One region of the Streptococcus sp. Marseille-Q6379 genome, then DNA from elsewhere that is predicted to be linked to it. Evidence: predicted binding sites of a transcription regulator. Region 1 holds the regulator's gene; the other holds the start of a gene.
What was found. Region 1 encodes Rex, which represses fermentation and respiration genes when NADH is low (regulators of the CRP and FNR family bind a similar motif). Its sites were predicted from a motif close to TTGTGAANTANTTCACAA; they were not measured.
Positions count from the first base shown of each region.

Region 1 (5,642 bases):
CGAGAACACATCTATGACTACACCAGTTCCCGATAATGTAAATATTAACTTAAATATAAATGAGTTAAAAGACTTAAATGTAAAATATATTTTGACAACTAGAGACTTAAATAAAGAATTTGGTTCGTCATTTACAGAGATTTATCAGGATAATGATAATAATAGAATCTTTGAATATTTGAATTAACTTCCCCCTCCCACTTACGAATAAGTAAGTAGGAGGTTTTTTTCTTATGTATAGTATTGTAGCTGAGGAGTCGGGGCTTTTGCCTCGTGAGCGTCTCTTGCAGAAAGGAGCAGAAGTGTTGTCTGACCAAGAGCTGTTGGCGATAGTGCTGCGGACGGGGACCAAGTCTGAGTCGGTCTTATCTATGGCTAATCGTATTTTGAAAGGGATGACGAGTTTGGCGGATTTGTCTCGTTTGTCCTTGAATGAGCTTCAGGAGATTCCTGGTATTGGACGTGTGAAGTCTATTGAGCTCAAGGCTATGGTGGAGTTGGCTAAGCGGATTGAGAAGGCTGAGTTGTCTCGTTCTGAGCAGATTATGTCCAGTCAGCAGGTGGCTCGTCGTATGATGTTGGATATTGGGGACAAGCCTCAGGAGCATCTGGTGGCTATCTATTTGGATACGCAGAACCGTATTATTCAGCAAAAGACGGTCTTTATTGGTGGGGTCCGTCGTTCGATTGCTGAGCCACGTGAGATTTTACATTATGCCTGTCATCTGATGGCAACGTCTTTGATTGTGGTTCACAATCATCCGTCAGGTGAGGCCTATCCAAGTCGAAATGATATCGATTTTACTCAAAAGATTAAGCGGGCCTGTGATGACTTAGGGATTTGTCTGCTTGATCATCTGATTGTTGGAAAATCAACCTATTATTCCTTTCGTGAGGAGAGGGAGGATTTTGATCTTTAGGTTGAACCTATGTGATAAAGACAAGAGAAAAGCAACTGAGTACAGTCTCAGTTGCTTTTAAAGTTCGTTAACGACGTATTCAAAGAGTTTGAGGTCTTCTTCGCGTTTGTCTAGGAGAAGCTCTGGGTGCCACTGTACACCAAGGAAACGAAGGTCTGGACTATTTGACTCAACGGCTTCGACGGTGTTGTCCTCAGGGTCACGCGCAATGACACGAAGGTCAGAGGCCAAGTGTTTGATACTTTGATGGTGGAAGGAGTTGATAGAGGTTTCACGTCCGTAGATTTCTGCCAACTTACTGTTCTCATCAACAATCATCTCATGGTAGAGGTAATCAGACGGCTTGTCCTGCCAGTGATGCTCAATATCTTGATGGAGGCTACCACCTAGTGCGACGTTCATGAGTTGGGTTCCACGACAGATTGAAAAGATGGGTTTCTTCTGCTTAGTGGCTTCCTCGATGAGTGCCATTTCAAAGATATCCCGTTCGAGGAAGAAGTCATCTTCACTGGCATGGTTCTCTTCGTTGTAGAATTTAGGGTCAACGTTTTGCCCACCGATCAGGATAAGCTTATCAATCATGGAGATGTAGTTCTTGGCTTCCGAAGGATCGGATACTGGTAGTAGGATTGCTAGGCCACCGGCTCTTTGAACTCCTTCTACAAAGCCAGATGGGGCATAGGACCAGTTGATGTCTTCATGGGCTGGATTAGGCCTTACATTGGCAGTGATTCCGATAATTGGTTTAGTCATTGTTTCTCCTTGATTTTTCTTCTTCTTTCATGAAATAGAGTAGGGTTTGTAGTTCGCTAGTCAAGTCTACGTATTGGACTACCACATGGCGTGGAAGATTGAGGTTGACCGGAGAGAAACAGAGAATGCCTTCAATTCCGGCATCAACCAAAAGATCAGCCACCTCCTGGGCCTTAACTGATGGCACTGTCAGGATGGCTGTTTTGATATCTTCTTGGGCAATCTTGTCCTTAATTTGGGAAATCCCATAGATAGGAATCTTGTCCTCGGTTTGAGTTCCAACCAATTCGTTATCGTCTGTATCAAAAGCCATGACCAGCTGCATGCGGTTACGCTCTTGAAAACGGTAGTGGAGGAGGGCACGCCCAACATTCCCAACACCTACGAGGAGTACCTTGGTAGTCGCATTGTCATTTAGGAGTTCAGCGAAAAATGTCATCAGCTTGTTTACGTCATAACCAAAACCACGGCGACCTAGCTCACCAAAATAGGAGAAGTCACGACGAACAGTAGCAGGGTCAATCCCAATCGCTTCAGCAATTTGTTTAGAGCTTGCTTTATCGATATTTTCACGATGGAATCGTTTGAAAATACGATAGTAGAGAGAGAGACGTTTGGCAGTGGCGTTTGGGATGTTTTTCTCAAATGTCATTGATCGCTTTCCTTTCTTTAATTAGTATGATTCTCCTATATTTTAAGAAAAGTTTGTGAAGATTGCAACAAAATAGTGTAGATGAGGCGATATAAAAAACCTATCACATGGATAGGCTATTTCTATGTAGTAAGAAAAAACTTAGACTTCTTCTTGCTCGAAAACGTTACGATCAACCAAACTCTGCATCAAGAAGTAGAATTTTTCTTGCAAGATGTGGTGATCTTCATTTTTAAAGATATTAACGTTACGAAGGCCAGATTTGTCTGTGATAGACAATTTGAAGCCGGTCAAGTCTTTGTTAATAGTGATTTTGAGTGGGAAACCTTCGCCTGAGTTAGGCACTTTTTCGAGAAGGCGGTGCAACTCGTAGTTTCCGATTTTATTTTGCACAAAAGTCGTATCACGTAGAGTGAATTTTTTGACATTAGGACTGATGGTGTAACGGTACTTACAGTCAGTCAAATGAATGCTTTTTTCAAATGCCATGTTAGTCTCCTATGATTTGATTAAGTTTTTCTGCTAGGGCCTGGAGTTCTTCAGCGGTATTTTCCTCTGATAAACTAATGCGAATGGCTGTTTTTAGCTTGTCAGAATCCTTGCCATAGAGGGCCTGGATGACATGGCTAGGGTCAACAGTTCCAGCAGTACAAGCAGAACCTGTTGAGACAGCAAAGCCTGCTAGGTCTAACAAGGTTAAGAGAGGCCCATTTTCCTTACCAGTAAAGCTAATATTGATAACGTGAGGTAGGCTAGATCCTCCGCCATTAATTTCATAAGGAATGGTAAGGGAATCTAGAAAGGACTGACGAATCGTTTCAACATGTTGGTAATTGTCTTGGTAGTGGTCACTAGCATGCTTGTAAGCAGCGGTCATACCTGCAATACCGACCAGATTTTCAGTGCTGGCACGGCGTTTTTCTTCTTGCTCACCACCGTGGAGTAGGTTGTCAAAATGCAAATCGTTATGATAGAGCAAGCCGACACCTTTAGGTCCGTGGAATTTATGGGCACTAATAGAGAGAAAATCGGCTCCAAGTTCCTCTGGGTGAATAGGAAGCTTTCCTGCTACCTGAACGGCATCGACGTGGAAGGCAGCTTGGTGATTGGCAAGCAAGTCACCAATTTCCTTAATAGGAAGTAATTGGCCAGTCTCATTATTGGCATACATAACAGAAACCAGAATGGTATCGTCACGTAAGGCATCAGCGATTTGTTGGGCAGTAATGACTTGATTTTCTGGTTGAATATAGGTTACTTCAAAACCAAAACGCTCTTCCAAGTAGGCCATAGTGTGAAGGACAGAGTGGTGTTCAATAGCAGTTGTAATCAGGTGCTTACCTTTAGATTGATTGGCTAGGGCGTAACCTTTGATAGCTGTATTGTTTCCTTCAGTCCCTCCAGAAGTGAAAATAAGCTTACGAGCAGGGACTTCAAAGTGTTTGGCCATTTCTTCACGGGCTTCACGAAGTTCCTTAGAAGCCTGTCGACCGTAAACATGGAGGCTGGATGGATTCCCAAAGGTTTCAGTCATGACATGTGTCATAGCTGAAATAGCAGCAGTATTTAAAGGAGTTGTTGCTGCATTGTCCAAATAAACCATAGCTTAGTCCTCGTTTGCAGTGTAAGCAAAGAGTGGGCTAAGTGGTTGACGTTCGAAAATACGAGTAGTAGCGTTAGCGATTAGCTTACTTGCTGAAATGTATTTAACGTTTGTAGGAACTTTTTCTTTAGTTGCAACTGAATCTGTCACCAAGATTTCTTTAATTGGGGCAGCGTTGAGGACTTCAGCAGCACCTCCTGCAAAGAGACCGTGACTAGCTACTGCATAGATGTCTTTAACGCCACCACGTTCAAGGATTTTAGCAGCTTCAGCAAACGTTTTACCAGTGTTAAGGATATCATCAACCAAGATTGCTGTTTTTCCTTCAACCTCACCGATGATGTAGCCTTCTTCACGTTCTGAATCATCTTGAGCGTAGTCAATGATAGCGATTGGTGCATCAAGGTAGTCCGCCAAGCTACGAGCACGTTTAACACCCGAGTTTTTAGGGCTAACAACGACAACATCACTTCCTGTGAATCCTTTTTTGTTGTAGTATTCAGCAAACAAAGGCATTGTGAAGAGGTTATCTACTGGGATATCGAAGAATCCTTGAACTTGGACAGCGTGAAGGTCAAGCGTCAAGAGACGATTGACACCAGCTTTAACTAGCATATTGGCAATCAATTTAGCAGTGATTGGTTCACGTGACGCAGCGATACGGTCTTGACGTGCATAACCAAAGTAAGGCATAACAACGTTGACAGAGTTAGCACTGGCACGTTTGCAGGCATCAATCATGATGAGCAATTCCCAAAGGTGGTCGTTAACAGGGTTGCTAGTAGATTGGATGATATAGATATCGTCCCCACGAACAGACTCTTCAATGTTGATCATGATTTCACCGTCAGAAAATTGACGTGAAGATACTTTACCAAGTGGCAATCCAGTAGCCTCAGCAATTTTTTCAGCAATTTCTGGGTTTGAGCTGAGCGAGAACAATTTCAATTGTGGGTTTGCTTTTTGATGTACCATGACGATGGTGACTCCTTTTAAAAAATAAGATGCTAAGCCTAGTTAGGGCTATTGTAATAAAACTACAGATAGTTCTATTTTAGCAAAAAGAAGCAGAAATTTCAGCCATCAAAGTATGATATTAGTGAAAAATACCGAACCTTTGTTAGATAAAACGCCTTTGTATGCGTTTTTAGAGAAATCTATTATCCTCTGAAGTTCTAAATACTTGTGGTATTTGAAGCTGCATGTGTTTAAAATAAAAAAACAAGGAGCCAACTCCTTGTCTAAATTTTAGTCTTTGTCTAAATTTTAGTCTTTGTCTCGTTTGAGGGTAGCTACAAAGCGTGCAACCTTACTCTTGGCATACTTAAAGTCAATGTTATTTTCTTTAAGAAAGGCATCAAAGTCGTCTTTACCTTTCTCAGCATCCGAAACTTCTAGTTCAAGCTCGTAGTCTTTCTTGTCAGCATAGACATTGACATCAAGAGCCATGAGGCCGATGTTGGTCTGGTACTCGCGACGAGTTGTGGTCAAATGTCCGAGGATGGTTAGGTCCTCTAGTTTAACCCCACGTTCTAAAAGAATGGATTTGATTTGACAATCAGGAAAGTCCAGCGACTTAGTCAAAGCCTTAGCATCCGCACAATCCATGGTAACGTTGTACTCCATGTTCCCGACTTTTTCAGGGATTTTCAAGGTCAGCTCACCATGACTGGGAAGTGTCCTAATACGCAAAGACAACTTTTTATTTCTCATG
Region 1 is NZ_CBCPLV010000002.1:582,849-588,490, reverse strand. It holds gene ACWPVZ_RS09335 (DUF7657 domain-containing protein) at 1-187, shown strand, start outside; gene radC (RadC family protein) at 234-920, shown strand; gene ACWPVZ_RS09325 (gamma-glutamyl-gamma-aminobutyrate hydrolase family protein) at 978-1,673, opposite strand; gene ACWPVZ_RS09320 (redox-sensing transcriptional repressor Rex) at 1,666-2,325, opposite strand; gene ACWPVZ_RS09315 (DUF1831 domain-containing protein) at 2,467-2,814, opposite strand; gene ACWPVZ_RS09310 (cysteine desulfurase family protein) at 2,816-3,928, opposite strand; gene ACWPVZ_RS09305 (ribose-phosphate diphosphokinase) at 3,932-4,903, opposite strand; gene ACWPVZ_RS09300 (CYTH domain-containing protein) at 5,195-5,642, opposite strand, start outside.

Region 2 (5,642 bases), on a different contig from region 1:
ATTGTTGGAGAACCTGATGAATACCATTGTGGTGTTGATTCTGCAAAAAGGTTGTTTTCATTTACAAATACCACAGGTAGATTCCAAATAGAGGCCATGTTTAAGCACTCATGAAAATTACCTTCATTGGCAGCACCATCACCAAAGAAACATACAGCAACATCATCAGTCTTTAGATATTTGTTGCGCATAGCAGCCCCAGTCGCAAGACCAAAGCCTCCGCCTACCATACCATTAGCACCAAGGATTCCTTTATCCAAGTCAGCGATATGCATAGAGCCACCCTTACCTTTACCAAGCCCAGTAGACTTACCAAAGATTTCAGCCATCATTTTTTTAAGGTCTCCACCTTTAGCCACACAGTGTCCATGTCCTCGATGTGTGCTAGTAATGTAGTCTTTATCAGTCAAGTTAGCACATACCCCAGTCGCAATAGCTTCCTCACCTGAGTAAAGGTGAACAAATCCTGGAATTTGACCGATTGAAAAGAAATGTCGTGCATTTTCTTCAAAATTTCGAATATCCCACATAGTCTTATACATGGATTTAGCCTCTTCTTTTGAAACATTTTCCACACCAAGATCATGGGCAGTTTGAACCTTAACTTCTTCCTTGGTTAAGGTTTGTCCCTGATGTTTTTCTTTCATTAGGGCTTGTGGCAATTCTTGATAATGTGTCATATTGTTTCCTCCTTCTATAGAGAGCTTTATAAAAAACAAATATTATTGACAGATATATAGATTTGAAAAAATGAGAATGGCTGTGCTAAACCTATCCATCGACCTTAGGACCTTAAAATCAGTCTTACAACTTCCTGAACCAATTCAGAAATTGTTGGATGTGCAAAAATTGTCTTATCAAGCTGATCAAGTGTTCCTTCAGCATCTTTCAAGACAATCAAGGATTGTAGAATATCAGTTGCATGTGGACCAACGATAACGGCACCTAATAGTAGGTGATAGCGTTTTTCGGAGACAATTTTAACAAAACCTTTTGCTGAATTAGACGCAATGGCTCGACCATTATAAACATAAGGAAGTTGACCAACTGATATATCATATCCTTGTTGTACCGCCTCCTCTTCTGACAAGCCAAAGGAAGCAATCTCTGGCGTTGTAAAGAGAGACCGTGGAACACTTGAATTATCAACCGGTTCCTCAGCCTGACGACAAATGGCTCGAACAGCTTTGATTCCCTCGCTACTAGCAACATGAGCTAACATATATCCAGGAATCAAATCCCCAATCGCATAAACACCTGATTGAGATGACTCGTAATAACTATCTACCTTAATAAAGCCTTTTTCGGTCAGCTCCAAGCCCATCATTTGGGCTAACTCAATATTTGGCTTACGCCCTGTTGCTACAAGTAAGTTATCATAAGAGTAGGACTTGCCATCTGCTAAAATTACAGCATTTTCTTTAACCCTATCTATGCTAACTCCCTCCAGAATAGTAATTCCAAGTTGTTCCATCTTTTCTCTAATAATGGAACGTGCTTCGTCATCTTCAGTTGCTAAAATTGTTGGTGCAACCTCTATCATTGTCACATCCACACCAAGTGGAGCCATGGCAAAAGCTAACTCAACGGAAATAATACCCCCACCAATGATAACCAAACGTTGAGGAAGTTCCTTTAAGTTGAAAAAGCTATCTGTTGTCAAGTAGTCAACATCGTTAATACCAGCAATAGGAGGAATAAATGGATGACTCCCCGTCGCCAAAATAACAGACTTACCTGAGACTCTTTCACCATTAACTTGGAAGGTTTTATCAGAAATATAAGCTGCCTCACCTTCAATATAGGTGATCCCTAATTGTTTAAAACTTGATTGAATACCAGACTGTAGTGTTGCTACGACTTGATCTTTGCGAGCAACAAGTTTTTGAAAATCAAGATTATCATTTAAAACTGTTACTCCATACTGAGAGGCTTCTTTAGCAGCTAATAACCAATGAGCATGTTCAAGATAGGCTTTGGATGGGATACAGCCAACGTTCAAACAAGTGCCACCTATGGAGTTTTTCTCAATGACAGTTACCTTTTTACCTAAACGGGCAGCTTCTTCAGCAGCAACATAACCACCAGGACCTGCCCCTATAATGAGAATATCACATTGACTCAAAACAATACTCCTTTCTAGAATGGAAGTCGGCTGTTAGCCGAACCACTTCAAGTAGGACAAAAACTCGGAGATGTTTTTGAAAGCGTTTTCTATACTTTGATTATAAAACTAATACTTATGAAAATCAAGTAATTCACTGAAAATGTGATGCTTTGGTAGTGAAAATATTCACAAGTAATGCAAACGTTTGCCATTCCCTATTCGGGATGATGTTAGCGCTTATATTTTGCTGATTTGTATAAAAACTAGAAAAATACAAACCTCCCCCAATCATTAAATAATTCTTCAAAATGTTATAAAAAACACTCTAGCGTCTATAGCTTGGATAAAACTATAGAAATTAGAGTGCTTTTACTATTAGAAAGAATATATATGGATTTAAAAAGGAATTTAAATTAATCTAAAGAAAGTTGATTTTTCAACTGAATAATATTATAAGAATATCGATTTGTAGTTATTTTGAAAGTAATCTTATAAGTGAGTAATTAGGAGTAGAATATGACAACTCTATTTTTTTGTAGAGTAACTTTTGTAGCTTTTATGTGAAAAATCAATTGACTATTTAATTATTTATCGTCCTTTTTAATCATATTTTTCACACCTTCGATAGCTCCTTCAACAGCATCTTTGGCATCTTCGGCAACTTCTTTCACTTTTGAGACTGCTTTTTCAGCAGCACCCTCTTTTTCTGTTTTTTTATCACCAGTTACTTTTCCGAAACCTTCTTTAATAGCGCCTTTAGCTTGGTTAAGTTTTTCTTCTACTGACATAATTTTATCCTCCTTTGGACATAAAGATTTTTAAATATGAACGCTCTTAAACAATACATTCAAATTTTTAAGTATAACAAGATAAGTTAAATTATAGCTTTTGTGTTGAAGTCGAGTCATAAACAGCTTGAACACCCTCACTAACGTTATCTTTATTTGCTGATAAACCATTAGCTAGTCCATGTTTACCACTTTTTTAATTTATCGGCACTAAGTTTGCTAGTTGATTGGAGTCTTCCTGTCGAAATATTGAAAATTATTCTTTTTTTCCTAAGAAAAATGATACTACTGCAACAACAATAACTGCCCCTAAAATTGATGGAACTAAGGCCATTCCAGCTAGTCTAGGTCCCCAAGAACCGAAGAGTGACTGTCCAACAGATGAACCAATTAAACCTGCAAAGATATTGGCAATTATTCCCATGGAACCTCCCTTTTTAGTGATTCCACCAGCAATAAAACCTATAAAGCCTCCGACAATAATAGCCCAAAGCATAATGTCTCCCCCTTTCTACATAGAGGAAAGTTAGATTGTTTGGAAAATCAAACCATCTAAAGAGTTACATTTTAGCTAAAACATTTTTTATATTAATCTTAACAATCATAAGATTAATGTTAGTATATACCTGTTAATAACAGTATAAGTTAATCAAATTGATAAGTCAATGAAAATGTTTGCGCTTACAAAGAAAGTATGGAAACTATCGGTGGTTTTTGCAACCGTTTGCGTAAGTTTGTAATTTCGCTTAGCTCATAATTTTTTTGTGTACACGAGAAGCTTTGAATAAATTACACCTAGCTATACAATTATAAGAGCATTTCCTAAATGGAAAAATTTAGGAATAAAAAGATTGATTAAACTGGTGCATCCATGTGATTAATCAGGTTTTAGATACAAAAGAAAATAGTCCTAAGAAGTTAGAGTGACTAAAACATAAATAAAATGTATAATTGAATTATGGAAACCCTTACATGATTTTTCTTTAAAAAGTAACCATCTAATAAAGAAGTATAAATAATATACCAGACACTGTGGTATTTTCAGTAGGAGTTTAACATTAATAAGGAGTAATGAATTGATTACAAATTGAAAGTAGAATATAAAACACGCCCACGTAAAGAAGTTACAATAATAATGGCCAATGATTTAGATACGTCGTCAAAGAGTGAGCTTAAAAAGTTGTTCCCTCAAGATATTCTTTCCTTTCAGAAGAGGTCAAACAGTATTGAGTAACTTCTTAAAAAGTGACTATACTAACAAAGAGGGAGTACTGTTATGGAAAAAGTTTTGAAGGATGGTAAACTTTATTCTCTAATAGAATTTAGGGACAAAATCTATGAGGATTTAGATTTATCAAAAAGTGACTTAACCACTTTATTGTGTGCGATATTGATTGCATCTATTGGTTTGAATATGAATTCTATTCCAACAATCATAGGGGCAATGTTGATTTCTCCATTGATGACACCTATCCTTGGAGTAGGTTTTGCGTTAGCAATATTAGATACAAAACTTCTCAAAAAATCGTTTAAAGTTCTTTTTATTCAAGTTGCAGTAAGCCTTTTAGCCTCTACACTTTATTTTTTACTTTCGCCCATTTCTTACGCAAGTACGGAAATTATTGCTAGAACTTCGCCCACAATTTGGGACGTTGTAATAGCATTCGTCGGTGGATTAGCCGGCATTATTGGAGCACGAAAGAAAGAAGCTAATAACATTGTTCCTGGTGTCGCCATTGCAACTGCTCTTATGCCACCCGTTTGTACCGTGGGGTATTCTATTGCCACAGGAAATCTTGAGTATATGATAGGGGCGTCATATTTGTTCTCCATTAACTGCAGTTTTATTATGATTGCTACATATATTGGCACTAATGTGATGATGGTTAATAATCCTTATGTTAAACATAATCGTAAAGCCTCTAAAATGCGAAAAATATTAATTCTAGTCTCGCTTGTTCTTATTATTCCAAGTTTAGCTTCTGCAACTACCTTAGTTAGAGATACGCTAATCAATGAGTCTATCAATAATTATCTATCCGATCAATTTGAAAACCATACTATTTTGAAAAAGAAATATAGTAAAGAAAATAATACACTAAAGCTAACCATTTCAGGTAAATATCTTTCAGAAGCTGAGTTACAAAGTATCATTAACAAACAAAATGAATATGGTTTGAAAAATATCTCGATTCAGGTTTCACAAATAACAAATGATAGATTAACTGAAAAAGAAATAGTCGACTACATCATTCAATATAAAAACGATGATGATCTTCAACAAATAGAAAAGGATAAGTAAAAAGAATCCCCAAATAACAACAAGTAATGTGAGATATTAATTTGATAAGCATAAGAAACCGTTGAAAAGTATTGTCACTAGTAGTCCATAGGAGAAAATATCAATGAAAAAAGTAATGATAATTATTAATCCAACTTCTGGAGGAGAAACAGCATTAGATTATAAAGAGAGCTTGGAGAATAAGGCTAAAAAGTATTTTGATTATGTTGAAACTAAGATTACGCAAAAAGCCAAAGATGCAACTCAATTTGCTGAAAAAGCCTCTAAAGAAAAATATGATGCAGTAATTGTTTTTGGTGGAGACGGTACTGTAAATGAGGTTATTTCAGGGATTGCTGAAAAAAATCACATCCCAAAACTTGGGATTATTCCTGGTGGAACTGGTAATTTAATCACTAAGCTTTTAGAAATCAACCAAAGTATTGATCAAGCGATAGAAGAACTT
Region 2 is NZ_CBCPLV010000001.1:681,396-687,037, reverse strand. It holds gene ACWPVZ_RS03470 (thiamine pyrophosphate-dependent dehydrogenase E1 component subunit alpha) at 1-680, opposite strand, end outside; gene lpdA (dihydrolipoyl dehydrogenase) at 785-2,125, opposite strand; gene ACWPVZ_RS03460 (CsbD family protein) at 2,692-2,895, opposite strand; gene ACWPVZ_RS03455 (GlsB/YeaQ/YmgE family stress response membrane protein) at 3,152-3,391, opposite strand; gene ACWPVZ_RS03450 (DUF389 domain-containing protein) at 4,172-5,197, shown strand; gene ACWPVZ_RS03445 (diacylglycerol/lipid kinase family protein) at 5,301-5,642, shown strand, end outside.
Region 2: the regulator Rex is predicted to act here: its motif matches at 2,282-2,299, upstream of lpdA (dihydrolipoyl dehydrogenase).